Regions from separate parts of the Variovorax sp. GW822-FHT04A09 genome, predicted to be linked through region 2. Evidence: riboswitches for the same ligand, from Rfam matches in the RefSeq annotation. Region 2 holds a riboswitch; the other holds the start of a gene.
What was found. Region 2 has a riboswitch for glycine ahead of gcvT (glycine cleavage system aminomethyltransferase GcvT). Riboswitches for the same ligand answer to the same signal wherever they lie in the genome.
Positions count from the first base shown of each region.

Region 1 (14,912 bases), on a different contig from region 2:
CCTAGCGGCTTCCACTGGTGCGGCGCCGGGCGCGGCGAGCGCGTGACCAGCAGGAAGACGGCCGACAGCACGCCCGCCAGCGCCGCGCGCCCGAGCGTGACGAACCACGGCGACAGCTGCGGCGCCTCTTGCGTGCCCGTGGCCAGCCGCGTCATCGGCAGCGTGATGGCGAACAGCGCCACGCCGACCACCCCGAGCCACATGCCCAGCGTTTCGTCCTTGATGGCGAGCTTCATACGCCCACCATCCACCAGGCCGTCAAGACCAGGATCAGGCCCATCGCACGGTTGAACCACAGCAGGCGCCGGCCCTTGGCCAGCCACTCGCGCAGCAGCGCGCCGACCAGTGCATAGGCGAAGTTGCTGGTGAAGGCGTAGGTCAGCATCACGGGCGCGACGATGGCGAAGCGCGCGAGCGCGTCGGGCTGGCCGGCGATCCAGCCCGCCACCAGCGTGAGCGCCAGCAGCCAGGCCTTGATGTTCACGAACTGCAGCATCACGCCTTGCCCGAAGCCGACCGAGAGGCGGGCGCTGTCGGCCTTGCCGAGCTGGGCGCTGCCGCTGAGCTTGTAGGCCAGCCACAGCAGGTAGGCGATGCCCAGGCCCTTGATCGCCAGGCGCAGCGGCGGCATGGCCACCACCAGCGCGCCCAGGCCGGCCGCGCAGATGGCGAGCAGCAAGGTCCAGCCCACCGGCACCGCGACCACGAAGCGCATCGCACGCGGCAGGCCGCCGTTGGCCGCCAGGGCGGTGGAGAGCGTGGTGTTGGGGCCGGGCGAGAAGCTCATCGCCGTGGCCAGCACCAGCAGCGCGGTGAATTCTTGCCAGTTCATGTCACAGACTCTAAACTTTGGACCATTACAGTTCCAGTACAGATGATCGAACAAATCTGAAATCTGTATTGGTCATTCCTTCGACACACGCCGCCCTTTTCTTGCTCTCTGTGCGATGCAGCCCGATCCGATGCTGACCCGAACCTCCACCCAGTCCCTGACCGGGCAGCTGGCCGACCGCCTCGCCGAGCGCATCCGCAACCGGCTGCTGGCACCCGGCGCGCGCCTGCCCTCGGTGCGCGAGTGCGCGCGCCAGCAGGGCGTGAGCCCGTACACCGTGGTCGCCGCCTACGACCAACTGCTCGCACAGGGCCTGGTCGAGGCGCGCCGCCAGCGCGGCTTCTACGTGCGCGACGCGGCGCCGGCGCCCGAGAGCTCGCGCAACCCAGCGCATGCCGTGCCCGCGGTGCCGCCGATGATGGCGTCGCGCGTGCCGGCCGACGCCAGCTCGCTGATCCGCAGCATGTTCCACCGCCCGAGCGACAAGCCGCAGCCGGGCATGGGCGTGTTCCCGCCCGACTGGATGGCCTCGACCTTCCTGGCGACCGCGGTGCGCCGCGTGACGACCACCTCGGCACTGCAGGAACTGTCGCTTCAATACGGCGAGCCTTCGGGCGACCTCGCGCTGCGCCGCAGCCTGTCGCAGAAGCTGGTGCGCATCAACGTGCCGGCCGGGCCGGACCAGATCGTGACCACCATCGGCGCCACGCACGCGCTGGACATCGTGAGCCGCACGCTGCTGCGCGCGGGCGATCCGGTGATGGTCGAGGAGCCCGGCTGGGCGCTGGAGTTCGCGCGGCTCGAGGCGCTGGGCATGCGCATCCTCCCCGTGCCGCGCCGCGCCGACGGACCCGACCTCGACGTGATGGCGCAGTACTGCAAGCTGCACAGCCCCAAGCTGTTCGTCAGCGTGAGCGTGCTGCACAACCCGACCGGCTACAGCCTCACGCCGGGCAGCGCGCACCGCGTGCTCAAGCTGGCCAACGAACACGACTTCCACATCGTCGAGGACGACACCTACAGCCATCTCGCGCCCGAGCACGCCACGCGGCTCAGTGCGCTCGACGGGCTGCAGCGCACCATCTACGTCAGCGGCTTCGCGAAGATCCTGGCGCCCAACTGGCGCATCGGCTTCCTGGCCGCCTCGCCCGCGCTGAAAGAGCGGCTGCTCGAGACCAAGCTGCTGGCCACGCTGACCTCGCCCACGCTGTTCGAGCGGGCGCTGTCGTGGTGCATCGACCAGGGCCAGCTGCGCCGCCATTCGGAGCGCGTGCGCATCCGCCTGGACGGCGCGCGCGGCCGCGCGGTGAAGCTGGCCATGTCGCACGGCTGCACCTTCGCCTCGGAGCCGGCCGGGCTGTTCGGCTGGGTCGACACGGGCGTGGACACCGATGCGCTCACGCAACGCATGCTCGACCAGGGCTACCTGCTGGCGCCGGGCTCGCTGTTCCATGCGCGCCGTCCGCCGAGCACGATGATGCGGATCAACTTCGCGACCTCGCAGGACGCGAATTTCTGGAAGGTTTTCAGCCGGGTCAGGGACGAGCTCTGATTCGCTTGCAAAGGGCTTGGAGTAAGCTGGCAACACAAGAAAACCCAGCCAGGAGACCTCCCGCATGAGCAACGCCAGCAAACCCTTCGACTTCAGCCAGTTCGTCCCCGGATTCGACTTCCTGAAGAACCTCGCCGGCGGTGCCGCCGCGGGCTCCGGTTCGGTGCCCGGCATCCCCAGCCTGGCGAGTTGGGTCGCGCCGACCATGAGCGTCGAAGAGGTCGACAAGCGCATCCAGGAACTCAAGACCGTCCAGTACTGGCTCGAACAGAACGGCCACGCGCTCAAGGCGACCATCCAGGCGCTCGAGGTGCAGAAGATGACGCTGTCGACCCTGCGCGGCATGAACGTGAGGATGGAAGACATCGCCAGCGCGTTCACCAAGCAGGCCGCGGCCATGGCGCCGGCGCCTGCACCGGCTCCCGCCCCGGCCCCCGCACCGCGGCCCGAACTGGAAGCTGTCGAGGAAGAGGAAGAAGAGTTCGACGAGGCCGAGGAAGAAGCGGAAGAAGAGGAAACCCCGGCGCCGAAGAAGACCTCGCGCGCCAAGCCCGCAGCGTCCAACGGCGCCGCCGGCGTGGTCGACCCGATGCAATGGTGGGGCTCGCTCACCGAGCAGTTCCAGCAGATCGCGAGCACGGCGCTGCAGGACGCGGCGCAGCTCAAGGTGCCGGTCATGGCGCAGCCGCTGGCCGACGCCGTGGGGCAGGTCATCGGCAAGGCGACGGCGGCGCGCAAGCCGGCCGCCAAGACCGCCGCGAAGAAGGCCGCAGCGAAAAAAGCCGCGCCGGCACCCGCCGCGCGCAAGAAAACCACGTCCGCCGCCGCGCGCAAGCGAACCTCCGGCCGGCGCTGACGTCTTACAGACACCTTTCCAGACGACGACGCACGGGTCGGTACGCACCATGAAACTGTTTCCCACCGGCCATGCCACCCACCCGCAATGGCGCATGGCCGCCGGCCTCGTGCTGGCCCAGTTGCGCGCGCAGATGGCGCTGCCCGACTACGCGTCGAACCCGACGCTCGGGCTGCTCTACATCACCGACCACTACGCGGCCGAGGCGCAGGAGATCCTCGATCACCTGAGCGCCGAGCTGCCCGAAGTGACCGACTGGTCGGGCACCGTCGGCATCGGCGTGTCGGCCAACAACGCCGAGTACTTCGACGAGCCCGGCCTGAGCCTGATGCTGTGCGCGCTGCCCAGCGACCAGTACCGCGTGTTCTCGGGCGTGGCGCCGCTGGGCAGTTCCGAAATGAGCGGCTTCGAGGCGCACACCGCGCTCGTGCACGCCGACCCGGCCACGCCCGACCTGGGCGAGCTCATCGGCGAGATGGCGGGGCGCACCGACACCGGCTACCTGTTCGGCGGGCTCTCGTCCGGCCGCGGCGGGGCGCTGCAGTTCGCGGTCGGCGGCAACGGCAACATCCGCGGCCATGGGGCCGCGGGCGGCGTGTTCTCGGGCGGCCTGTCGGGCGTGGTGTTCGGCGAGGGCGTGCGGCTGGTGTCGCGCGTCACGCAGGGCTGCCAGCCGCTGCGCACGGGCGGCGCGCGCGAGCGCGAGATCACCGAGGCCGACGGCAACCTCCTGCTGTCGCTCGACGGCGAGCCGGCGCTCGACGTGCTGCTGGCCGACCTACAGGTGTCGCTGGACCGGCCGCAGGAGGCCATCGACGCCGTGCGCAACACGCTGGTCGGCCTGGCCGACGCGGGCAGCGACGGCATCCGCCGCACCGGCGACCTGGGCGCCGACGTGCTGGTGCGCCACATCATCGGCCTCGACCCGACGCGGCGCGGCATCGCCATTGCCGACAACGCCGAGGCCGGCATGCGGCTGAGTTTCTGCCGCCGCAACGCGCAGGCGGCGCGCGCCGACCTGATGCGCATCTGCGCCGAGATCCGCGAAGAGCTCGAGCCCGAAGAGCAGACGCTGGCCACCGCGCGCGCCGTGGCGGCGGGCGAGGCCGAGGCCGCGCCGCATCCCGCGCGGCGCATCGCGGGCGCGGTGTACGTGAGCTGCTCGGGGCGCGGCGGCCCGCACTTCGGCGCACCGGGCGCCGAATTGCAGATCGTGCGGCATGCGCTGGGCGACGTGCCGCTGGTCGGCTTCTTCGCCGCCGGCGAGATCGCGCGCCATCACCTGTACGGCTACACCGGCGTGCTGACGGTGTTCACCGCGCCGGACTGACTGGCTGACTGACGGGAAAAAACGACGCGCGCGCCTGCGCGTTGTTTTCGCAAGCGCTTCGCGTCGATAGAATCCGCCCGCTTTCTTGAATCTCTGCTGCTGCAAGAAAGAGTGATCCGCGCGCCCCGAGGCACGCGGTCGATCTCTTTCGCCCCGCCACGCGATGTGACGGGGCCCGGAAACCGACACGGTTTCCCCGAATGGAATTGCAGCCATGGGCAGCCCTACCAATAGTCATTTTTCGAGACTCCAGCGCGCCTTTTCGCGCGCGAACATCGCCGTCGACTACCGCGATGGCATCTATCACCTGCGCAACGAAGCCGCGCAGGCGACCGTGCTTCTGCCGCAGAGCCTGCCGCTGGAAGAAAAAGCCGTGAACCAGCTGCTGGCCTTCGCCAGCGTGCGCTCGCCCGACGGCGCGCACGGCGTGTGCAAGGCCTGCGCGACGCCGGACTTCCATCCGGGCTCGGTCGCGCCGGTGGGCAGCGTCGTCGCCACCGATGGCGACTTCGTGATTCCCGCCGCGGTCGGCACCGACATCAACTGCGGCATGCGCCTGCTGACCACCGGCCTCACGCTGGACCAGGTGGCGCCGCACAAGACGCAGCTGCTCGCGCGGCTCACGCGCAGCCTGCTCGACAACGGGCGCGACGTGCCGGTGCACACGGCGGCGTTTCGCGCGCTGTTCGACGACGGGCCGGCCGCGTTCCTGGACGCCGTGCGCAACGAGGGGCTCTGGGCGGCCTGCGACCGCGACCGGCTGCGGGCCGAGATTGGCGCGTGCATCGGCCTGGCGAGCTTCGGCGGGCAGTCGCGGCACGCACCGTCGGCCTACACCGGCGCGCGCCACGAGGTGTTCCGCGATCCGTGCCTGGGCACGCCGGGCAGCGGCAACCACTTCGTCGAGCTGCAGGTGGTCGACCAGGTGATGGACCGGCACGCGGCCTACCGCGCGGGGCTCAAGGCGGGCGAGGTCGTGGTGATGATCCACAGCGGCTCGCGCGACATCGGGTTCCATGTCGGCGGCCGCTGGATGGACCGCGCGCGGGCCGAGTGGCCGCAGGGCCTGCGCCATCCGAAGAGCGGGCTGTACGGGCTGGCCGGGCCGCTGGCGCAGGAGTACCTGGAAGCCATGGGCGTGGCCGCGCGCTATGCGTGGGCCAATCGCGTCGTGCTGGCCGAGCTGGTGCGCAAGGACTTCGCCGAATTGCTCGGCGCCACGGCGTCGACGATGGTGGTCGACGTGCCGCACAACGTGGTGCTCCGCGAGCACGGCATGAACATCCATCGCAAGGGCGCGACGCCGGCGCACGCGGGCGACCTGGCGCTGATTCCTGGGTCGATGGGCGATCACTCGTACCTTGCGACCGGGCTGGGGCATGAAGACTGGCTGTGGTCGTGCAGCCATGGTGCCGGCCGGCGCATGCGGCGGCAGGAAGTGCGCGCGATGCGGCCCGCACCCGACGACGCCGATGCCAGCTGGCAATGCGTGACGCTGCGCGAAGAGCGCCGCATCGAGGAGGCGCCGCAGGCCTACAAGCCGATCGGCGCGGTGATCGAGGCGCAGGAAAGCGCGGGGCTCATCCGCTGCGCCGTGCGGCTCAAGCCCTGGGTCACGTTCAAGGCGTGACCCGAGGGCAGGTGCCGCGTCAACCCAGTGCGGGCTGCACGGCGCGCGGCGCGGGTGCCGGCATGCCGGCGAACGCGAAGTCGACCTCGGGCGCCAGCCCGCTCACGATGCGCGCGATCGACTTGCCCGAGCCGCAGGCGTGCGTCCAGCCGAGCGTGCCGTGGCCGGTGTTGAGGAACAGGTTCGGCAGCTTGGTCTTGCCGATCAGCGGCACGTTGCTCGGCGTGGCCGGGCGCAGGCCAGTCCAGAACTGCGCGCGCTCGGTGTCGCCGGCGCCGGGGAAGAGCTCCTCGACGCGCCGCACGATGGCTTCGCAGCGCACGCGGTTCAGGTCGCGGTCGTAGCCGTTGAGTTCGGCCGTGCCGGCGATGCGCAGGCGGTCGCCCGACTCGGAGGTGTAGCGCGAGAACACCAGCTTGTATTCGTCGTCGGTGAGCGAGACCTGGTGCGCCTTCGACGCGTCCTTCACGGGCAGCGTCACCGAGTAGCCCTTGGCCGGGTAGATCGGCAGGCGGATGCCCAGCGGCGCGGCGTACAGCGGGCTCAGCGAACCCATCGCAAGCACGAAGGCGTCGCCACGGATGCGCTGGAAGCGGCCTTCGTTGTCGGTCGCCTCGACGTGGTCGATGCTGCCGCCGGCTTCGCGCAGCGCAGTCACCGTGTGGCTCATGAGGAACTTCACGCCGGCCGCCTCGGCCAGCTTCACGAGCTCGCGCGCGAAGCGGTTGGCGTCGCCCGACTCGTCTTCGGCGGTGTAGGTGGCGCCGGCGAGTTGCGGGCGGATGTGGGCGAGGGCGGGTTCGATCCTGATGGCCTCGTCGGCGGAGATGACCAGCCGCTCGCAGCCCAGGGCACGCATCTGCTCGGCGGGCTTGAGGGCGCCGTCGAATTCTTTTTGCGTCGTGTAGAAGTGCAGGATGCCTTGCGTGCGCTGGTCATAGCTCAGGCCGGTGTCTCGACGCAATTGCTGCAACATTTCCCGGCTGTATGTACCGAGACGAACGATCTGTTCGATGTTGTGGCGGGTGCGCGTGGGGGTGCATTCGCGCAGGAACTGCAGGCCCCAGAGCCATTGGCGCATGTCGGCGCGGATGCGAAACAGCAGCGGGGCATCTTCCTTGCCGAGCCATTGCAGCACCTTCAGCGGCGCACTCGGATTGGCCCAGGGTTCGGCATGGCTGACCGAGATCTGGCCGCCGTTGGCGAAGCTGGTTTCGGCGGCCGGGGTGGCCTGCCGGTCGATCACGGTCACCTCGTGGCCGAGTTGCTGGAGGTAGTAGGCCGAAGTCACGCCGAGCAGGCCGGCGCCAAGAACGATCACACGCATTGCAAGTACCTTTGAGTTTGCAGCGCTTGAACGGCGGGCGTGGAGTGCTATTGAAAAAATAGCAAGCAACCGGACGACCGATGTCCAAGTTGCCGCTCCCCCTGTCCTCGGTACCTGAGAGATTCACCCTGCTGCACCCGCAGCGGGTTTGCTCCTTCGGTGCGCCACATGGCGTGGCGGCTCTCCAGACGGCTGTATCGATGAGTGCAGTACTGACCCCTTGCCGAAGTTCCTGGGCGTTGCCTGGAATTTCGTCGGGCCGACCTGAGCGTTTATGGGAGTTTGCGCCTTCGGTAGGGCCTCCGTGGAGGCCCGCTCTCCTGCAATTGTTGGCGATTGTAGGCGGGCCCCGCAAGCCGGCCAAGCCCTGTACATCGGCACTTCACACCGATGGGATAATTGAATGTTGATTTTTGGTAAAGCAAACTTTTTTCTACAGGTGGGGACCTCATGATCCTGGTTACCGGCGGCGCAGGCTTCATTGGCGCCAATTTCGTGCTCGACTGGATCGCGCAGGGCAACGAGCCCGTCGTGAACCTCGACAAGCTGACCTATGCGGGCAACCTCGAGACCCTCGCGTCGCTCAAGGGCAACGCGAACCACGTCTTCGTGCAGGGCGACATCGGCGACAGCGCGCTGCTCGATCGCCTGCTGGCCGAGCACAAACCCCGTGCCGTTGTGAACTTTGCCGCGGAATCGCATGTGGATCGCTCGATCCACGGCCCGGAAGACTTCGTGCAGACCAACGTGCTCGGCACCTTCCGCCTGCTCGAATCGGTGCGCGGTTACTGGAACGCCCTGCCGGCCGACCAGAAGGCGGCCTTCCGCTTCCTGCATGTGTCGACCGACGAGGTCTACGGCTCGCTCTCCAAGACCGACCCGGCCTTTACCGAAGAGAACAAGTACGAGCCCAACAGCCCGTACTCGGCCAGCAAGGCCGCCAGCGACCACCTCGTGCGCGCCTGGCACCACACCTACGGCCTGCCGGTGGTCACCACCAACTGCTCGAACAACTACGGCCCGTTCCACTTCCCCGAGAAGCTGATCCCGCTGATGATCGTCAACGCACTGGCCGGCAAGAACCTGCCCGTGTACGGCGACGGCATGCAGGTGCGCGACTGGCTCTACGTGAAGGATCACTGCAGCGCCATCCGCCGCGTGCTCGAGGCCGGCAAGCTCGGTGAGACCTACAACGTCGGCGGCTGGAACGAGAAGCCCAACATCGAGATCGTCAACACCGTGTGCGCGCTGCTCGACGAGCTGAGCCCCCGCGCCGACGGAAAGCCGTACAAGGAACAGATCACCTACGTCACGGACCGCCCGGGCCACGACCGCCGCTACGCCATCGATGCACGCAAGCTCGAGGCCGAGCTTGGCTGGAAGCCCGCCGAGACCTTCGATACCGGCATCCGCAAGACCGTCGAGTGGTACCTCGCCAACGGCGAGTGGGTGCGCAACGTGCAAAGCGGCGCGTACCGCGAATGGGTCGAGAAGCAGTACGACGCCGCACCCGCAAAGGCTTCCGCATGAAGTTGCTGCTGCTCGGCAAAGGTGGACAGGTCGGCTGGGAGCTGCAGCGCAGCCTCGCGCCGCTCGGCGAAGTGGTCGCACTGGACTTCGACAGCACCGACTTCCACGCCGACTTCAGCCGCCCCGAGCAGCTGGCCGCCACGGTGCTGGCGGTGCGCCCCGACGTCATCGTCAATGCCGCCGCGCACACCGCCGTCGACAAGGCCGAGAGCGAGCCCGACTTCGCGCGCAAGCTCAACGCCACCTCGCCCGGCGTGGTGGCCGAGGCCGCGCAGCAGATCGGCGCGCTGATGGTGCATTACTCCACCGACTACGTCTTCGACGGCAGCGGCACCCGCCCCTGGAAAGAAGACGACGCGACCGGCCCGCTCAGCGTGTACGGCCAGACCAAGCTCGAAGGCGAGCAGCTGGTGGCGCAGCATTGCGCGAAGCACCTGATCTTTCGCACCAGCTGGGTGTACGCCGCACGCGGCGGCAACTTCGCCAAGACCATGCTGCGCCTGGCCAAGGAGCGCGACAAGCTCACGGTCATCGACGACCAGTTCGGCGCCCCCACCGGGGCTGAGTTGCTGGCCGACATCACCGCGCACGCCATCCGCGCCACCTTGCAAGACCCGACCAAGGCCGGGCTGTACCACGCCATCGCCGGCGGCGAGACCACGTGGCACGGCTACGCGCGCTTCGTGCTCGAGATGGCGCAGCAGGCCGGCGTCGAACTCAAGGCCGGCCCGCAGGCCGTGGAGGCCGTGCCCACCAGCGCCTTTCCGACGCCCGCGAAGCGGCCGCACAACTCGCGGCTCGACACCACCAAGCTGCAGACCACCTTCGGCCTGCGCCTGCCGCCTTGGCAGGAAGGCGTGGCACGCATGCTGCGCGAGACGCTCTGACCGACTGATTTTTCCTGCCCCTCACAGAAGAAGACTCCCATGACGCAACGCAAAGGCATCATCCTTGCCGGTGGCTCCGGCACCCGCCTGCACCCGGCCACGCTCGCCATGAGCAAGCAACTGCTGCCGGTGTACGACAAGCCCATGATCTATTACCCGCTGAGCACCCTGATGCTCGGCGGCATGCGCGACATCCTGATCATCAGCACGCCGCAGGACACGCCGCGCTTCCAGCAGCTGCTGGGCGACGGCAGCCAATGGGGCATCAACCTGCAGTACGCGGTGCAGCCGAGTCCCGATGGCCTGGCGCAGGCGTTCATCATTGGCGACAAGTTCGTGGGGAATTCGCCGAGTGCGCTGGTGCTGGGGGACAACATCTTCTATGGGCATGACTTTGCCCATCTGCTGTCGGACGCTGATGCGAAGCAAAGCGGTGCGACCGTGTTCGCGTACCACGTGCATGACCCGGAGCGCTACGGTGTGGTGGCCTTCGACGCCCACGGCAAGGCCAGCAGCATCGAAGAGAAGCCCGTCAAGCCCAAGAGCAGTTACGCCGTGACCGGTCTGTACTTCTATGACAACCAGGTGGTCGACATCGCGAAGGCCGTGAAGCCCAGCTCGCGTGGCGAACTGGAAATCACCGCTGTCAACCAAGCCTATCTGGACCTCAACCAGCTGAATGTGCAGATCATGCAGCGCGGCTATGCGTGGCTGGATACCGGCACGCACGAAAGCCTGCTCGAAGCGGGGCAGTTCATCGCGACGCTGGAACATCGGCAAGGGCTGAAGATCGCGTGTCCTGAAGAGATTGCTTGGCGCAATGGCTTCATTGACCGCGCGCAGCTCGAAAAGCTTGCTGCACCGTTGCAGAAGAACGGCTATGGCAAGTACCTGAACCACTTGCTGGCCGAAGAGGTGCGCTCGTGAAGGCCATCCAAACCGAGATCCCCGACGTTTTGATCATCGAGCCGAAGGTCTTCGGCGATGCGCGCGGCTTCTTCTTCGAGAGCTTCAATCAGGCCGCATTTGACGCCGCCGTGGGAGAACATGTTTCCTTCGTGCAAGACAACCATTCACGGTCTGCAAAAGGCGTGCTGCGCGGGCTTCATTATCAGATTCAGCAACCGCAAGGAAAGTTGGTGCGGGTAACGCGCGGCACGGTCTATGACGTGGCTGTAGATATCCGCAAATCGTCCCCAACGTTCGGTCGATGGGTCGGTGTGGAGCTCAGTGAGCAAAATCAAAAGCAATTCTGGGTGCCAGCAGGCTTTGCGCACGGATTTCTTGTCTTGAGTGAGTCGGCAGATTTTTTGTACAAGACAACGGAATACTATGCGCCTTCCCACGAAAAATGCATCGTATGGAATGACGCCGATTTGAATATCCAATGGCCTGTCGCCGGGTTGAACCCTTTGTTATCTCAAAAGGATCAGCAAGGGTCCAGTTTTGCAGAAGCTGCTCTATTTGAATGAATGTTGCCTTGTCGGCCCAGCAGCCGATGCGGAAAAATGGCTTTAGCCAGGTGAGTCGATGGCTTTCATCAGGATCGATTTGAAGGGTTGTGTTAAATGAGGAAGATCGTGCCGAATCCTGACTGGTCATTGGAAAAAATTGCGGCATCAGCATTGTTCGATGCCGATTTTTATTTGGCGAAATATCCGGACGTTGCGGCGGCGGGATTGGACCCCCTTGAGCATTACTCTTCCCATGGCTGGCGCGAAGGTCGAAACCCTAGTCCATCGTTCGATACCAAATTTTATCTTCGCGCATATCCCGATGTCGCGGCCGGGGATCTGAATCCACTGAATCACTACGCAGTTTATGGTGCGAAAGAAGGGCGCGCCGCCGTTCCCCCGCGACGCGCCGTTGAAAGCGGAAAAGATATTGTTCTGGCCGCTCGCCCTGCGCGAATACGGGCAGCCGGTTGGACCCCAGTTGCCGACATTGATTCGCCGCTCGACAGAGAGTCTGTCCAGCAACTCCTTTTTTCGGCATTCCAGAAGAATGCAGGCGCTGTGATCATTTCCATGAGTCATGATCAATATTTAAAAAGCGTTGGCGGAGTCCAGACTGCGATCGCCATTGAACAAGGAGTGCTTGCCGAGGCTGGCTGGATCTATGTGCACCTTTGCCCTGCGTTCCCGTTGCCATTTCTTGCTGATGCGGCTGACGAAAACGCCACTTTTCTCGTACTGACTTTGAACGGTAAGCGCGAGGGTGTTGTCAAGCTGGGCGATTTATTGACTTCGTTGCCTCTGGCTGCAAATGAGTGCAAAAAGTCCTTGGATCTAGTGATTCATCATTTGATGGGTTTTTCCGTGGAAACGGTGGCCAAACTGTCTCGAGTCTGCACAGCCGGAACTCCCAAGTTATGGGTGCATGATTTTTTCAGTCTTTGCACCAACCCATTTTTGCTACGTAACGACATTGCATTTTGCAACGCGCCTTCGGTCGAGTCTTCGGCGTGTATGGTCTGCTGCGAGGGGGGCGATAGACGCCTTCATCTCGAAAATTTAAGGCGTTTGTTCGATGAGCTTCAACCGATTGTCTTGGCACCCTCTGAAACGGCGTTGAATTTTTGGAAAAGCAGGGGTGATTTCCCCCATTCCAAGGCCTTGATTCTTCCTTTGGCGCGCGTCGAATTGGGTATTCCCTCCCGCAATACTCAGCGCAGACCTTTGCGTGTTGCTCATCTGGGGGCTGCAGCCCCGCATAAAGGTTGGGCGACTTTCAAGAAGATTGTCGAACGCCATGCCGAAGATGAGCGCTATGAATTTTTTCGCCTCGGATTCGGAAAAACTGAATTGGATGGGTTGACAGAAGTGCTGGTCGAGGTCAAGCCTAGTAATCTCGATGCAATGATCGAGGCAGTTCTCGAGTATGAAATCGATGTGGTGATAAATTGGTCGAGCTGTTATGAGACCTTTTCCTTCATCACCCTCGAAGCCCTTGCTGCCGGGGCATTTGTGGTCGCTCGAAAAGATGCCGGAAATGTGTGGCCAGCAGTGGTCGCTGCTGACAAAAAGAGAGGTATGGGCGTCGCTACAGAAATTGAGCTAAGGGCGTTGTTCATGACGGGAGAAATTGTGCAGCGAGCCAATGAAAAGCTCACAAGAGGCCAACTCCTTCGCTCAAGAGGTACTGCGGACTTGCTATTGAAAGAGGTTTCCTTTGTCTAGTACCCATTGCTATACAAGTATTTCGTTCAGCTATCTGGATCGCGCACGCGTACTTGCTGAAACGATTCGAAAGCATCATCCGGATTGGACTTTGTGGCTGTGCCTTTCGGATCAGGAGCCGGAGGGTTTTGAATTCAATCTTGACGATGAAGATTTTGACCATGTGGTGCGGGTTTATGAACTCGATGTCCCGAGCCATCATCCGTGGATTTTTGGACATGACGTAGTCGAGTTGTGTACGGCAGTCAAGGGGCCGATGCTTCAAAGAATCTTGGCGAGTGGAGCCGATAGGGTCTTGTATATTGATCCCGATATCGCTTTGTTTTCCCCTTTGACTCACGTTGAAAATTTACTTGAAAGCCGAGCAGTTGTTCTGACGCCTCATCTCTTGACACCCGAACGCACTCGGACCGGTGTGATAGGTAACGAAATTTCCTGCTTGAAGCACGGAGTCTATAACCTCGGGTTTGTTGCAGTGAGAAACTGCCCGGACGGTCATCTCTTTGCAAACTGGTGGGCGGAGCGGCTCCGAGAGTTTTGCCACGACGATATTCCCAATGGGCTGTTCACCGATCAGCGTTGGTGTGATTTGGCTCCAGCACTTTTCGACAATGTCGCAGTGTTGAGAGATCCTGGTTACAACGTAGCCAGCTGGAATATTAGCAACCGTCCAATTTCGATTGATGGGACTGGGAATGTCTACGCGGGAAATGCATTGCTCAGATTTTTTCATTTCACCAAAGTGAATTCCGTGGGTGAGGAGCAATTGGATTTGTATTCAAAGGGGCGGTCTGAGGTTTTTGAGCTCCTTCGCTGGTACCGCTCTCGACTAATTCATCATGCGGTCAAGGGGTTGCCGACCGGGTGGTGGCGGTATAGCCATTATGACGACGGAGTTGCGGTGCCGCGTTCTCATCGAATTTTTTGGCGCAATAGTCCCGAAATTCATAGCCTGTATCCGGATCCTTTTGGGGTTGGCGCTGATACTTTTCGGAGCTGGTACGAGAGCAATCATGTTTAAAAAAACAGCTTGCCTCGCTGATTTTTTCTTTTTTTTAAAGCGTCGGTCTTTATGAAATCTCTTGATACGCGGTACGGGTCGCTTTGCGTGCCGGAAGCAGCAGATGACTTGATCGGACGTTTTCTTTCCGCGTACGGCGAATGGGCGCACGACGAGGTGCGTTTCGTCGCGAACGCATTGCCAAGTGGTCCGGTGCGTGTTCTGGATGTTGGGTCGTTTGTTGGGACTTTTGGCATAGGCCTGACGGCTGAAGCCGAGGTTTCGGCTCTTGCGTTTGTCGAGGCCAATCCAGTGGCGGCACAGGCATTGCGTAAAAATGTGGAAAGCTTGGTCCGCGTTCCGGCCTCCGTGATTGAGGCCGCTGTTGTTCCTGACGGGCGAGAGTTAGCGGGGCGATATGACGAGAGCAACCTCGGGTCGCTGTCGTTCGCCAGCACTACCGATCAGACGCGCGTCGAGTTGGTTTCCAAGACAAGTTTCGTCAGGCTATCGGATATTTACCGAGAGCATGGCGGCTTTGATCTCATCAAAATGGATGTCGAGGGGCTTGAGTATTCGATACTCGACGCCGATCGCTCACTTCTTCTTCCGGGCGGCCCTGCTTTTTGGCTCGAATGCAATGAGGAACCTGTCGTCCTTGATTTGGTTGAACTTTTAATTTCAGCCGGGCTGACCGTTCACTATTTTGCGTTTCCCGCATTCGCACCGAACAACTTCCATGGAGAACAAGCGCAGATATTTCCATGGGCTTACGAATCAGGATTGTGG
Region 1 is NZ_JBXAMV010000007.1:93,189-108,100, forward strand. Features, by position in the region: gene AC1RLW_RS27725 (DMT family transporter) at 1-236, opposite strand, end outside; gene AC1RLW_RS27730 (LysE family translocator) at 233-832, opposite strand; gene AC1RLW_RS27735 (aminotransferase-like domain-containing protein) at 963-2,384, shown strand; gene AC1RLW_RS27740 (PhaM family polyhydroxyalkanoate granule multifunctional regulatory protein) at 2,449-3,240, shown strand; gene AC1RLW_RS27745 (FIST signal transduction protein) at 3,290-4,570, shown strand; gene AC1RLW_RS27750 (RtcB family protein) at 4,785-6,200, shown strand; gene AC1RLW_RS27755 (D-amino acid dehydrogenase) at 6,220-7,527, opposite strand; glycine riboswitch at 7,619-7,725, opposite strand; glycine riboswitch at 7,770-7,860, opposite strand; gene rfbB (dTDP-glucose 4,6-dehydratase) at 7,978-9,057, shown strand; gene rfbD (dTDP-4-dehydrorhamnose reductase) at 9,054-9,944, shown strand; gene rfbA (glucose-1-phosphate thymidylyltransferase RfbA) at 9,984-10,871, shown strand; gene rfbC (dTDP-4-dehydrorhamnose 3,5-epimerase) at 10,868-11,416, shown strand; gene AC1RLW_RS27780 (glycosyltransferase family protein) at 11,513-13,123, shown strand; gene AC1RLW_RS27785 (hypothetical protein) at 13,116-14,144, shown strand; gene AC1RLW_RS27790 (FkbM family methyltransferase) at 14,196-14,912, shown strand, end outside.
Region 1: another riboswitch for glycine. It lies ahead of AC1RLW_RS27755 (D-amino acid dehydrogenase); the one in region 2 lies ahead of gcvT (glycine cleavage system aminomethyltransferase GcvT).

Region 2 (14,912 bases):
TCGAATGTCGAAGGCGTGGCGGTGGGCGAGCGCTTCTACGGCTACTTTCCCATTGCGAGCCACCTGCGCATGCAGCCGGTGCGCGTGACGCCGCGCGGCTTCTACGACGGCGCGCCACACCGCAGCGAGCTGGTGTCGGCCTACAACCAGTACATGCGCTGCAGCCACGACGCGGGCTACGTCGCCGCGCTGGAGGACTACCAGATGCTGGTGCGCCCGCTGTTCATCACCTCGTTCATGCTGGCCGACTTTCTCGAAGACAACGCCTTCTTCGGCGCGACGCAGGTGGTGGTGTCGAGCGCATCGAGCAAGACGGCGTTCGGCACGGCCTTCTGCCTCGGCCGCCGCGAGGGCCTGCAGCTGATCGCCGCCACGTCGGAAGGCAACCGCGCCTTCGTCGAGGCGCTGGGCTGCTACGACCGCACGGTGGCCTACGGCGAGATCGCCACGCTCGCGGCCGACGTGCCCACGCTGTACGTCGACTTCGCGGGCCACGACGCGCTGCGCGCCACCGTGCACCACCACTTCGGCGAATCGCTGGTGTACGACTGCTATGCGGGTTCGGCGCAGAAGACCGAATTCCTCGGCGACACCAGCGCGCTGCCCGGCCCCACGCCGAAGCTCTACTTTGCGCCCGTGCAGATCCGCAAGCGCAATGCCGACTGGGGCCCGCAGGAGGTCAACCGCCGCTTCAACGACGCGCAGGGCCGCTTCATCGCCGAGCTGAGCCGCCCGGGCAACCGCTGGATGACGCTGGCGCAGGGCCGCGGCTTCGCGCATGCGCAGGCCGTGATCGCCGACCTGCACGCAGGCCGCGTCGATCCGCGCGAAGCGCACGTGGTGCGCATCGGCGGCGAGTGACAGCGTGAGCGACTGAACTTCGGCGCGGGTGGGGCGTCACAGGGGGTTACGAGAACGTGGCGATCGTGCGGGCCGTGCAGGCCATCCTGGTGCACCATTGCCTTTCGTCTCCCCACTGCCCTTCGCAAAAGGAAACCGCCCATGTCCGACGCCGACTCCCCCCGCGACACCCCTGAATTCCGACCCCGCAAGGAAGCGCCGATGGGCACCATCGTCGGCCTGGCGCTGGTCGTGCTGGTGGCGGCTTATTTCGGCTGGCGCTGGTACCAGCAGCAGCAACTGGCGCCGCTGCCGGCCGCACCCGTGGCCGTCGCGCCGAACGACGCGCCCCCCGAGCCGCCCAAGGCCGAAGAGCCGAAGGGCCCGCAGAACCCGGTCGAGGCGCTGGCCCCGCCCGATGCCGCGCTGCCCGCGCTGGGCAGTTCCGACGCGCGCGTGATGAAGGCGCTCACCGAGTTGCTGGGCGGCAAGGCCGTGGCGGCCTACCTGCAGTCCGACGGCGTGGTGCGGCGCTTCGTCGCCACCGTCGACAACCTGCCGCGCGAGCAGGCGCCCGCGAGCAAGTGGCCCGTGCAGCCCGCGCCGCAGCGCTTCATCACCGAGGGGCCACAGCAGGGCGGCGTGCAGACCATCGCGGCGAACAACGCCGCGCGCTACAACGGCATCGTGATGTTGGCGGGGTCGGTCGATCCGGCCAAGGCAGCAGCGGTATATGCGCGGCTGTACCCGCTGTTCCAGCAGGCGTACGAAGAGCTGGGCTATCCGGGCCGCTATTTCAATGACCGCTTCATCGCCGTGATCGACCACCTGCTGCAGGCGCCTGAGCCCACCGGCCCGGTGCAGGTGAAGCTGGTCGAGGTGAAGGGCGACATCCCCTCGCAGCGGCCCTGGGTGCGCTACGAGTACGCCGATCCGAAGCTCGAATCGCTCTCGGCCGGCCAGAAGATCCTGGTGCGCATGGGGCCCGAGAACGAGCGCAAGATGAAGGCCAGCCTGCGCGGGCTGCGCGCGCAGATCGCCACCGGCGAGATCGCGAAGAAGAAGCAGCCCTGAGGCGCGATGCACTGACAGCGCCCCGCCTGCACGCCCTGTAGGCGCGGGCCGATTGCATGCGGCGCGAAGGGTCGAGATGATTTGCGCCTACGACTTCGAGGGCAAGCCATGAACCTGATGAGCGTCGATCTTTACCAGAGCACCACCGACCCCGGGAAATTCCTGGCGCTTCCCGCCGGCACCGACCCGACCGAACTCATGGGCCCGATGACCTTCGATCGGGACTACGCGCACATCAAGCGCTACCAGGCGGCCTTCGCCTTCGATCCGTCCGAAACCTACGTGGGCGTGAACGCCGCGAAGATCGCCGCGGACCTGCTCACCGTGAAGTGGGCGATGTACCGCCGCGAAGGCTGAATGGCGGGCGGCTGGCGCCGCCTCGCCTTCGTCAGGCCTCTTCGGTTTCCTGGTACTCGCCCACCGGCACGCAGCTGCAGAACAGGTTGCGGTCGCCGTAGACGTTGTCGACGCGCCCGATCGGCGGCCAGTACTTGGCCTGCTTGAGTTCGGCCAGCGGGAACGCGCCGAGTTCGCGCGAGTACGGGTGGCTCCACTCCGTGCCGAGCAGGCTCGCGGCGGTGTGCGGCGCGTGCTTGAGCGGGTTGTCGTCCTTCGACCAGACGCCTTCTTCCACGCGGCGGATCTCGCCGCGGATGGCGATCATCGCGTCGACGAAGCGGTCGAGCTCGGCCAGCGGTTCGCTTTCGGTGGGCTCCACCATCAGCGTGCCGGGCACGGGGAAGCTCAGCGTGGGCGCGTGGAAGCCGTAGTCGATCAGGCGCTTGGCCACGTCTTCGGCGGTGACGCCGCTGGTGTCCTTGAGCGGGCGCAGGTCCAGGATGCACTCGTGCGCGACGTGCCCGTTGGGGCTCGCGTACAGCGTGGGGTAGTGGTCCTTCAGGCGCGCGCTGATGTAGTTGGCGCTCAGGATGGCCGTTTCGGTCGCGGCCTGCAGGCCCTTGGCGCCCATCATGCGGCAGTACATCCAGCTGATCGGCAGCACGGCCGCATTGCCCAGCGGCGCGGCCGACACGGCGCCCACGCCGTTCGAGGGCACGCCGGCCGTGGCATGGCCCGGCAGGTACGGCACGAGGTCCTCGACCACGCAGACCGGACCGACGCCCGGGCCGCCGCCGCCGTGCGGAATGCAGAAGGTCTTGTGCAGGTTCAGGTGGCTCACGTCGCCGCCGAACTCGCCCGGCGCGGCCACGCCGACCAGCGCGTTCATGTTGGCGCCGTCGACGTACACGCGGCCGCCGTGCTCATGCACGAGCTCGCACAGTTCCTTCACGCGCGTTTCGAACACACCGTGCGTGCTGGGGTAGGTGATCATCACGGCGGCCAGGTGGGCGCTGTGCTTCTCGCAGGCGCGCTTGAGGTCGTCCATGTCGACGTTGCCCTGCGCGTCGCAGGCCGTCACCACCACCTGCAGGCCCACCATCTGGGCGCTGGCCGGGTTGGTGCCGTGGGCCGAGGAGGGAATCAGGCAGATGTTGCGGTGGCCCTGGCCCTTGGCTTCATGGAAGGACTTGATGGCCAGCAGGCCCGCGTACTCGCCCTGCGAACCCGCGTTGGGCTGCAGGCTGATGCCCGCGTAGCCGGTGGCCTCGCACAGCCAGGCGCGCAGCTGCGCGTCGAGCTGGGCGTAGCCCTGCAGCTGGTCGGCGGGCGCGAAGGGGTGGATGTTGGCGAACTCGGGCCAGGTGATGGGGATCATCTCGCTGGTTGCGTTGAGCTTCATGGTGCAGCTGCCCAGCGGGATCATGCTGCGGTCGAGCGCGAGGTCCTTGTCCGACAGGCTGCGGATGTAGCGCAGCATCGCCGTTTCGCTCTTGTGGGTGTTGAACACCGGGTGCGTGAGGAAGGCGCTGGTGCGACGCAGGTCCTCGGGAATCAGCGGCGTGGTGCTGGCGGCCAGCTCGTCGAAGCGCGGCATCGCGGTGCCGGCGGGCACGAACAGGGCCCACAGGGTCTCGATGTCGGCGCGCGTGGTGGTTTCGTCCAGCGAGATGCCCAGGTGCTGCTGCAGGCGCTGGCGCAGGTTGACGCCGCCGGCCTGCGCGCGTTCGATGATCGCGGCCGTGTCGTCGCCGGTGCGGATCGTCAGCGAGTCGAAGGCGGTGGTGTTCACCGGCTCGCGGCCCATCTGCGACAGGCCCTTGGCGAGGATGGCGGTGAGCACGGCCACGCGCTGCGCGATGCGCGTGAGGCCGTCGGGGCCGTGGTACACGGCGTACATGCTGGCGACCACGGCCGGCAGCACCTGCGCGGTGCAGATGTTCGAGGTGGCCTTCTCGCGGCGGATGTGCTGCTCGCGCGTCTGCAGCGCGAGGCGGTAGGCCGGCTGGCCGTGCGTGTCGACGCTCACGCCGACGAGGCGGCCGGGCAGCGAGCGCTTGAACGAATCGCGGCAGGCGAGGTAGGCGGCATGCGGGCCGCCGTTGCACAGCGGCATGCCGAAGCGCTGCGTGGTGCCGCAGACGATGTCGGCATCGAACTCGCCGGGGGCGACCAGCAGCGTCAGCGCCAGCAGGTCGGCCGCGACGATGAAGGCGGCGTCGCACTGGTGTGCGTGGCCCGCGAGCGGGCGCAGGTCGTGCACGTGGCCGGTGGTGGCGGGGTACTGCGCGAGCACGCCGAAGAACTCGCCGCTCACCATCAGGTGCGGCAGCGTTTCCGACACGGTGCTCACCTTGACCTCGATGCCCAGCGGCGCGGCGCGCGTCTTGATGACTTCGATGGTCTGCGGATGGCAGTCGCCCGACACGAGGAACACGTTGCTCTTGCTCTTCACGCTGCGCTTGGCGAGCGTCATGGCCTCGGCGGCGGCCGTGGCCTCGTCGAGCATCGAGGCGTTGGCGATGGCCATGCCCGTGAGGTCGCACACCATCGTCTGGAAGTTGAGCAGGGCTTCCATGCGGCCCTGCGAGATCTCGGCCTGGTAGGGCGTGTAGGCGGTGTACCAGGCGGGGTTCTCCAGGATGTTGCGCAGGATCACGCCCGGCGTGTGCGTGCCGTAATAGCCCTGGCCGATGAAGCTCTTGAACACCTTGTTCTTCGACGCCAGCGTCTTCAGCTCGGCCAGCGCGTCGGCCTCCGTGACCGGCGCGGGCAGGCGCATCGGCCGGGCGCGGCGGATGGCTGCGGGCACGATGCCGTCGATGAGCTCCGCGCGCGTTTCCGAGCCGATCACCGGCAGCATGCGCGCCTCGTCCGCCGCATCGATGCCGATGTGGCGGGCGAGGAATTCTTCGGCGTTCTCTAGTTCTTGCAAAGAGGGAAGGGCGGGAATCGGCATGGCGGTGAAGGCTCGGGGAGAAGGAACGAAGGTGCGAGGAAGCTGCTGTTCAGCGGATCAGGATTCGGCGGCGAACTTGTCGTAGCTGGCGGCGTCGAGCAGGGCGTCGAGCTGCGCGGGCTCGCTCAGCTTGACCTTGAAGAACCAGCCGGCGGCCAGCGGGTCGCTGTTGGCCAGCGACGGGTCGGCGCGCAGCGCTTCGTTCACTTCGGTGATCTCGCCCGACACGGGCATGAACACATCGGCGGCGGCCTTCACCGACTCGACCACACCGGCGACTTCGCCCTGCGCGAAGGTCTTGCCCACTTCAGGCAGGTCGACGAACACCACGTCGCCCAGCGCGTCCTGCGCATGCACGGTGATGCCGACGGTGGCGGCGCCGCCTTCGGCCGCCACCCATTCGTGGTCCTTGGTGTATTTGATGCTCATGAAAAAACTCCTCGTGGAAAAAATGGAATCGGGGTGCAGAGCCTAGCCGGGTCTGCGGGGTTCAGTGTCGGTCAGCCGCGGTAGTAGCGCGTCGGAACGAAGGGCATGGTCGAGACCTCCATCGGCACCGGCTTGCCGCGCACGATGGCCTGCACGCGCGTGCCGGGCTCGGCGAAGGCGGCGGCTACGTAGCCCATGGCCACGCAGCGGTCGGCTGTGGGGCCGAGCAGGCCGCTGGTGACGGCGCCGATGTCGTGGCCTTCGAGCGACTGCAGCAGCGTACCGTCGCGCACCGGGATGCGTTCCAGTGCCACGAGGCCGACGCGTTTGCGCGTGAGCGTCTTGTGGTCGGTGTGGCCGGCCGCGCCCGAGGCGACGGCGGCCAGCTGGGCCAGCACCTTGGCCGCGCCCGGAAAACCGCCTTCGCGCGCACCGCCCGCGCGACGCACCTTCTGGATCGCCCAGTTGAGCGAGGCTTCGACCGGGGTGGTGGTGGTGTCGATGTCGTTGCCGTACAGGCACAGGCCGGCTTCGAGCCGCAGCGAGTTGCGCGCGCCCAGGCCGACGGGCTTCACCTCGGGCTGCGCGAGCAGCAGGCGGGCGAGGGCGTCGGCATCCTTGGCGGCCACCGAGATCTCGAAGCCGTCTTCGCCGGTGTAGCCGCTGCGGGTGACGAAGGCCGCGATGCCGCCGATCTGCACCGCGCCGCCGGTCATGAACACGAAGCGCTCGATGCCGGGCGACAGGCGCGCCAGCGTGGCGGCGGCCTGCGGACCCTGCAGCGCCAGCAGCGCGTGGTCGGGCAGGGGCTGCACCTGGCAGCGCGCGCCGATCCTGGCCTGGATGTGGGCGATGTCGGCCACCTTGCAGGCGCCGTTCACGATCACGAAGAGCGAGCCATTGCCTTCGTTGAAGAACATCAGGTCGTCGAGGATGCCGCCCTCGTCGTTCAGCAGCAGGCCGTAGCGCTGCTTGCCGGCGGGCAGATCGACCACGTCGACGGGCATCAGGGTTTCGAACGCGGCGGCGGCATCGGGGCCGACGAGGCGCAGCTGGCCCATGTGCGAGATGTCGAACAGGCCGGCCGCATCGCGCGTGTGCTTGTGCTCGGCCATGAGGCCGGCGGGGTACTGCACGGGCATGGAATAGCCGGCGAAGGGCACCATGCGGGCGCCGAGCTCCACGTGGAGGTCGTACAGCGGGGTCTTGAGAAGTTGGGCGTCGGAAGCGGAGGAAGCGGCCACGGGGCACTCCAAAGGGGCAGTCGAAATCCATGGCTGCAACGCCACGGGCCACCCCTGCTGTCCGCTTTACCTGAGAGATTCGCCCCACGATCGGGGTTTGCTCCTTCGGTGGGCCGCATGCAATGCCACGGCCTCTCTCCAGCAAGGAAACGCCGGTGGTTGCCGGCGTCTTGTCAGTCCTTTTGCCTGAGCGTTCGGGGAACCCCTGCGCCTTCGGCGGCCCCGTCGCGCGGGGCTCTCTCCTGACCCGGCGAGTGTAGTGGATCGCGGGGCCGGGGCTGGCGGCTCAGTGCACGGTTTCCGCCGGCGGCAGCAGCTTGTCGATGCGCTCGCGCAGCGAGTCGGCGCGCTCGGGGCCGGCGGCCTTCTCGATCTCGGAGAGCATCAGCGCGGCGATGGTCAGCATGGCCTCGCGGTCGCGGGCCTCGCGCAGGGCGTCGCGCATCTGGTTGGCGAAGCGCGGGTCGCGGCGCACGAACATGCGCTCGCAGATGTCGAACAGGAACATGCGCGTGGTGGCCAGCGAGCGCTTGCCGTCGAAGCTGTCGGCCGAGGTGGCGACCTGGATCGGCTCGGCGGCGGGGACGGGCGTGGGGGCCGGTGCAGGCGGTGGCGCGACCGGCCGCGCAACCTGCAGGTAGCCGCGCTGCATCAGCCCCTGGATCGCCTGCTCGGCCTCGACGCGGCTGGGGAACAGCGGGCTGAAGTCGGTCAGCGAGCGCCGGCCGTCGGCCATGAGCAGCAGGGCGCGCTCACGCTGGCTGAGCGTGCGCTGCCCGGCCTGGAGTTCGTCGCGTGCCTTCTCGGTCTTGGTGGGGAACATGGCGGCCACAGCTTTCGGAGGTCGAAGGCTGCAGCATCGTTGCAAGTGGTGACATCTTCGTGAACCATTTGCCTTACAGGGACAAGGCGGCGCGCGTCAGTTGCCCGCGCTCTCCTTGCGGATCAGCCAGCGCGGGCCCACGCGCTGCAGCTCGAGGGTCTTGCGGTCGGTCTCGGTGAGCGCGTCGGCGCTGTAGACCTGCCGGAACTGCGCGCTGGCCGAGGTGCCCTGAACGCTGATCACCAGCCCCTCGATGCCCACGCTGATGCGCGACTTGCCCGTGATGCGGGCGCGCCGGTCGGCCTCCCAGCGCTCGCGGGTCTGGCCGCGCGCGGGGGTGAAGTCGCTCGCGTAGGCCGCGAGGTAGCGCTCCACGTCGCGCGCGGACCAGGCGGCGGCCCAGGCGCGCACGGCGCTTTCCACTTCGGCGAGGTGGGTGACGGGATTGGTGGGATTGGCGGGGGCGGCTGCTGGTGCAACGGCTGCAACGGGCGCGGCGGCCGGTGTGGCCGCGATACCGGCGGTGGCCAGCAAGCCGGCAGCGACAAGGCTGCTGCCCTGGGCGACGATTCGGTGCATGGCGTCCTTCTCTTTCCTTCTTCTTGTCTGTCAGGCTCGACGTCGAAGCTTGCGTCGATTCTGGCAGTGAAAGAGGAGGCGTGCGGCGTTGAATCGCCCACGGATTTCGGTGGTCCGTGGTTCAGGGCGCGTGCACAGGACACCGGGTACTTCCCTCCGCGAATGTCCCCCGCCTTCGGCTCCTCCTTGATTTCGCTGCGGGAAGCACCCGGTGCCCTGTGCACCGGGTGCGCGGGGCAGAGCTCAGGCCGCCGCAGCCTCGCCCGCCATCACCTGCACCGTGCGGTTGCGCAGCCGCAAGGCCAGCACGGTCGCGACGCACAGCACGCACAACACCACCGTGAGCGTCACGCCGAGCCCGCGCGCATCCGACAGCAGGCCGAACAGCGGCGACACCAGCCCGCCGACCGAGAGCGCAAGACCGAGCGTGATGCCGCTGGCGGTGGCCGGGTTGCGCGGCAGGTAGTCCTGCGCGAGCGTCACCTGCGCGGCGAAGGGCAGGAACATGCTCATGCCGAGCCACGCGGTGCAGGCCAGCGCCGCGCCGGGCGTGGAGGCGAGCACGAGGCCCGCCATGGCCGGCAGCGCGAGCAGGTAGCCGCAGCGGATCGTGCCCATGCGCCCGATGCGGTCGCCGAGCCAGCCGCCGGCCAGCGTGCCCACGGCCCCTGCGGCGGTGAAGGCGGTGAGCGCCGCGGCGCCCTGGAAGGTGCTGCCGTGCAGGTCGCGCGTGATGCGCAGCGAGAGCATCGACAGCACCGTGACGTAGGGGATCGACCAGCCCACGATGGTCGCGACCAGCAGGCTGAAGGCGCGCCAGTCGTTGTGCGGCTTCAGCACCTGGGCGCGGGCCTGCGCGGCGCGCGCCGCCGTGGCCGCGTGGTGGGCGGCTGCGCTGCGCCGCGCATTGGCCGCGACCCACACCACGCCCATCGCCACCGCGGGAATGCCCAGCAGATAGCTGCGCGACAGGCTGCCGCCGCCGACCACCGTGGCCGCCAGCACGGGCGCGAACGAGGCGCCGATGGTGCCGCCCACCGAGAACACGCTCATCGCCTTCTGCGAGGCGCCGCCGGCCGCGCGCGCGGCCACGGTGGCGGGCGGGTGGTAGGCCGCGATGCCCAGCCCGCACAGCGCGACCGCGATCCAGGTCAGCAGGTAGCTCTGGCTCAGGCCCGCCAGCACCACGCCCAGCGCCGCCACCAGGAAGCCCACGGGCACCAGCCAGGCGCGCGGGTGGCGGTCGGCATACAGACCGAACAGCGGCTGCACCACGCTCGACAGCCCGGTGGCCGCCAGCATCAGGCCGCTCACGGCCGTGTAGCTGTAGCCGCGCTCCAGCACCATGAAGGGCAGCAGCGCGGGCACGAGGCCCTGGTAGAGGTCGTTGACGGCATGGGTGCCGGTGAGCAGCCCGAGTCGGCGCGTGTTCATGCGATGGCTTCTTTCTTCGATGTCCGGTTTGAGAAAAAGGGAGGAAAAGCCATCGTAGGAAGACACGGAAAGATGTTCTTGCTACGAATGTGCAAACATCGTCGTGAAATGGACAAACTGAATCTGCGCCCCGACGAGGGCGAATCGACCCCGCGCGCGGTGGCCGTGCTGGCCACCGATCCGGCGGGCGACGCCTTCATTCCGCCGCATGCGCACCGGCGCGGGCAGCTCATCCATGCGATCTCGGGCGTGATGATGGTCGGCGCGGCGGCCGGCAGCTGGGTGGTGCCGCCGGGGCGCGGCGTCTGGGTGCCGCCGGGCATGACGCACCAGATACGCATGGCGGGCGAGGTGAAGATGCGCACCGTCTTCGTCGAGCCCGGCACGCGCGCCGACCTGGGGGCCGAGTGCCGCGTGATCCATGTGGGTGCGCTGTTGCGCGAGCTGATCGTGGCGGCCGTGTCGCTGCCGCTGGACTACCCGCCGGGCGGGCGCGACGAGCGCGTGATGGAGCTGATCCTCGACGAGATCGAGGCCGCGCCCGCGTTGTCGCTGCATGTGCCGATGCCGCGCCACGCACGCCTGGCCGCGCTGTGCGAGGCGCTGATCCGCGACCCCGCGCAGCCCGCCACGCTCGACGGCTGGGCCGTGCGGCTGCACATGAACGCGCGCACGCTGGCCCGGTTGTTCGAACGCGAGACCGGCATGACCTTCGGCGCGTGGTGCCGCCAGGCGCGGCTGCTCCTGAGCCTGCCGCGGCTGGCCGCGGGCGCGTCGATCCTGGAGGTGGCGCTGGCGCACGGCTACGAGAGCCCGAGCGCCTTCACCGCGATGTTCCGCCGCACGCTCGGCATGCCGCCGAGCCAGTACCTGCACCCGCCGGCCTGAGGCGGGTGAAGGCGGGGGGCGGGAGCGGCCTGCGCCGCTACTTGAACCCGAGCGCGCGCGGCAGCCAGGTGCTCAGCATCGGCACGAAGGTCAGCAGCATCAGCACCGCGCCGTGCGCCCACAGGAAGGGCACCAGCTCCTTCACCAGCGCCGACATCGGCACCTTCGACACGTTGCAGGTGACGAACAGCAGCCCGCCCACCGGCGGCGTGATCATGCCCAGCGTGAGGTTGAAGATCACGATCATCGCGAAGTGCACCGGATCGACGCCCAGCTTGATCGCCACGGGCGCAAGGATCGGCGCCAGCACCATCACGCCCGGCAGCGGCTCGATGAAGATGCCGAACAAGAGCAGGAACACGTTGACGATGATCAGGAACATCCACGGCGAGAGGTTCATGCTGATGAGCCATTCGGCCATCTGCTGCGGAATGCCCTCGATGGTCAGCACCCAGGCGAACGAGGCCGACAGCCCGATGATGATCAGCACCGACGCCGACAGCAGGGCCGAGCGCGACAGGATGTCGGGCAGCATCTTCCACTCGAGCGTGCGGTAGATGAACTTGCCGCACACCAGCGCGTAGAACACCGCCACCACCGAAGCCTCGGTGGGCGTGAACCAGCCGGCGCGCATGCCGCCCAGGATCACCACCGGCAGCAGGATCGCGGGAATCGCCTTCCACGTCGTGACGAGGATCTCGCGCAGCGGCGGCGTCTGGCCGTCGCCCTTGTAGTTGCGCTTCTTCGAGACGTAGAAGTTCACCACGCACATCGCCACCGCGATCAGGATGCCCGGCACGATGCCGGCCACGAACAGCTGGCCGACCGACACGGTCTCGTCCTGCAGCGCGTAGATGATCATGATGATCGAGGGCGGAATGATCGGCCCCACGATGGCCGTGGAGGCCGTCAGCGCCGCCGCGTACGAGCGGTCGTAGCCGGCCTTGTCCATCATCTTGATGAGCATCGAGCCGGGGCCGGCCGCGTCGGCCAGCGCCGAGCCCGAGATGCCCGAGAAGAAGGTCAGCGACACCACGTTGGTGTAGCCCAGCCCGCCGCGGCGGTGGCCGACGAACTGGCCCGCAAAGCGCAGCAGCACCTCGGTGAGCGAGCCGCCGCTCATGAGCTCGGCGGCCAGGATGAAGAAGGGCACGGCCATCAGCGGAAAGCTGTCGATGCCGGTGAAGGTTTCCTTCAGCAGCACCATCAGCGGGTAGCTTTCCGCGAGGATCAGGGTGGCGGCCGTGGCCAGGCCGAGCGCGAAGGCCACGGGCACGCCGATGGCCAGGAACACGCAGGCGGAGACGATCAGGACAATGCTGGCATCCATGGTCTTCTCCTTACAGCGAGGCCGACGCGTTGGCGTCGAAATGCGCGTCCGACGCGAACTCGCGGTTCAGCACGTAGCCGCGCACCACCAGCAGCCAGTGCACGATCAGCAGCACGCCGCCGATCAGCATCGCGCTGTAGATGTAGGCGAACGGAATCTGCGTCACGGCGGTGAGCTGGAACATCGTGCGTTCCATGTAGAGCCAGCCGTACCAGACCATGAAGCCGAAGAAGGCGAACAGCAGCCCGGCCACCACGATGCGCACCGCCACGGCCGCGGGCCGGGGCAGGGCGTCCTGCAGGTTCTCGACGGCGATGTGGCCGCCGTAGCGCAGCACCGGTCCGGCGCCCAGGAAGGTGAGCCAGATCATCATGTGGCGCGACACCTCTTCGGCCCATTCGATCGACTGGTTCGTGGTGTAGCGCAGCACGACGTTGGTGAAGATGATGACGGACATGGCCGCCAGCAGGAGGATCAGCGCCCACCGGTTGGCGGCGAGAAAGTAGCGCTCGAAGGCTTGCACGTTGTGGTTCTCTGTGGTGTCGGAAATGCGAAGCGCCCGGCACACTGAGGCGGGCCGGGCGCGGTCGGATCGGAGCGGTCTTACTTGACGTCCGTGATCTTCTTGATGTTGTCGGCGCCAAATTCCTTGGCGTAGCCCACGTAGGCCGGCTTCAGGGCTTCGCGGAAGGCCGCGCCGTCGACGGTGCGCGTGACCTTCATGCCGTCTTTCTCAAGCTGGGCGATGCCGTTGTTCTCGTCGTCGTTGACCTTCTTGCGCTGTGCGATCGAGGCCTTCTTCGCCGCTTCGGTGAACACCTTCTTGTCGGCGTCCGAGAGCTTGTTCCACACCTTGGGCGACAGCAGCAGCAGCGCCGGCGAGTAGACGTGGCCCGTGAGCGACAGGTGCTTTTGCACCTGCGAGAACTTCGAGGACAGGATCACGGGAATCGGGTTTTCCTGGCCGTCGACCGTGCCTTGCTGCAGCGCGCCGAACAGTTCCGGGAAGGCCATCGGCGTGGGCAGGATGCCGAAGGTGCGGTAGCCGTCCATGTGCACCTTGTTTTCCATGGTGCGCATCTTCAGGCCGGCCGCGTCGGTGGGCTTGACGATGTCGCGCTTGCTGTTCGTCATGTGGCGAAAGCCGTTTTCCGTCCAGGCCAGCGCGATGATGCCCTTGCTCGGGAACTTGGTCAGGATGTCCTGGCCGATGGGGCCGTCCATGACCTTGCGGGCATGGTCGTAGTCGCGGAACAGGAAGGGGATGTCGACGATCTTGACCTCGGGCACGAAGTTGCCCACGGGGCCGGTCGAGGTGTTCAGCAGGTCTTGCGTGCCGAGCTGGATCGCTTCGATCTGCTCGCGCTCGCCGCCCAGCGCCGAGTTGGCGAAGTGCTGGCACTTGAAGCGGTTCTGGGTGTTCTTCTCGACCTCTTCGCAGAACACGGTGGAGCCCACGCCGTAATGCGATTCCTTGGACGTCGCATAGCCGATCTTGAGAACGGTGGGTTGCTGCGCGAAGGCGGCGGTGCCCAGGGCGAGCGAAAGGCAGGCGGCGGCGATGTGGCCGAATTTCATGGTGTCTCCGGGGAGTTGGGGGTCGAAAGCGCGTCAGGCGCAGGTCAGGAAATGACTATGCACCAATAACCAGTTTGACCGCGTCGGGACTTTCACGGACGTAGGCGCGGATCACCGCGTCGAAGCTCTCGTCGGCCGTGAGCCCGAGGGCCCGCGCGCGCGGCGTGTCGAAGCGCCCGGGCCAGGTTTTCACGATGCGGCGGATGGCGGCGTCGGGTGTGCGGTCGAGCAGGTCGGTGGCGGCGCGGCCGGCCACGCGTTCGAGCGCGGCGGCCATTTCGCCCACGGTGGTGGCCAGCGAGGGCAGGTTGAGCGCGGTGCGCGGGCCCCAGTCGGCGTCGCTGGCTTCGGCGGCGCGCACGATGCCTTCGATGGTCCGGGCCGGCGAGGCGATGGCCACGGGCGTCTCGTCGGGCACCGGGCAGGCTGCGCGCAGGCCGGCGAGCGGCTCGCGGATCATGCCGCTGAAGAAGCCCGAGGCCGCGCCGTTGGGCAGGCCGGGGCGCACGCTCACCGTCATGAGGCGCACGCTGCGCCCCTGCACGAAGCCCTTGCGCGTGTAGTCGGCCACCAGCTGCTCGCCGATGAATTTCTGGATGCCGTAGCTGGTCTGCGGCGTGGGCAGCGTGTGGTCGTCGATGAGCGCGGGCAACGGCTGTTCGGGCGAATCGCCGAACACGGCGAGCGAGCTGGAGAACACCAGCACCGGGCGCGTGCCGAGCGCGCGCAGCTTCTCGAGCAGGCCGTGCGTGGCGGCGAAGTTGCTGCGCATGCCCAGGTCGAAGTCGGCCTCGCATTCGCCGCTGACGGCGGCCGCCAGGTGGAACACCGCGTCGGCCTCGCGCCAGAAGGTGGCGCCGTCGTCGGCCAGCTGGGCGTTGAGGTCGCCGGTGGCGGCCGCGATGCGCGGGTTGGCCGCGAGGTCGGGCGGCGGCGGGGCGCGGTCGACCAGCGTGATGCGTGCGATGTCGCGGGCGGGCGCGCCGGCGAGCGAGAGCTGGCCCAGGGCCAGGAGGGTGCGCGCCAGGCGCGCGCCGAGAAAGCCGGCGCCGCCGGTGATGACGATGTGCATGGGGTCCTGTCTCCTTGTGTCCTTGTGTCGCGAGGATAGCGTCGGTGGTATCGCACAATTTGCGCATGCCCATGCTGCCTCCCGATCTCCTCGCCACCCTGCGTTTGCCTGTGCTGCAGGACGCCGACCTCGACACCCAGGCTTCCTTCTTCAAGCGGCCGGAGGTCCGTGGGCTCTACTTCGAGGTGGTGGAGGGCTCGGCGAAGGACGAGGTGCTGCGGGCCGCCGTCGCGCAGATCGGCGACCTGCATCCGCACCGGGCCGCGTTGCTGGCGGTGTTCGGCGGCGCGCTGGTCGAGAACGGTGCCGATCCGCAGCTCATG
Region 2 is NZ_JBXAMV010000001.1:1,686,173-1,701,084, reverse strand. Features, by position in the region: gene AC1RLW_RS07650 (DUF2855 family protein) at 1-861, shown strand, start outside; gene AC1RLW_RS07645 (DUF3014 domain-containing protein) at 1,003-1,914, shown strand; gene AC1RLW_RS07640 (hypothetical protein) at 2,023-2,271, shown strand; gene gcvP (aminomethyl-transferring glycine dehydrogenase) at 2,303-5,212, opposite strand; gene gcvH (glycine cleavage system protein GcvH) at 5,270-5,641, opposite strand; gene gcvT (glycine cleavage system aminomethyltransferase GcvT) at 5,713-6,885, opposite strand; glycine riboswitch at 6,933-7,037, opposite strand; glycine riboswitch at 7,050-7,140, opposite strand; gene AC1RLW_RS07620 (hypothetical protein) at 7,172-7,708, opposite strand; gene AC1RLW_RS07615 (L,D-transpeptidase Cds6 family protein) at 7,805-8,287, opposite strand; gene AC1RLW_RS07610 (MFS transporter) at 8,531-9,721, opposite strand; gene AC1RLW_RS07605 (AraC family transcriptional regulator) at 9,830-10,609, shown strand; gene AC1RLW_RS07600 (TRAP transporter large permease) at 10,647-11,939, opposite strand; gene AC1RLW_RS07595 (TRAP transporter small permease) at 11,950-12,462, opposite strand; gene AC1RLW_RS07590 (TRAP transporter substrate-binding protein) at 12,543-13,517, opposite strand; gene denD (D-erythronate dehydrogenase) at 13,573-14,589, opposite strand; gene AC1RLW_RS07580 (hypothetical protein) at 14,655-14,912, shown strand, end outside.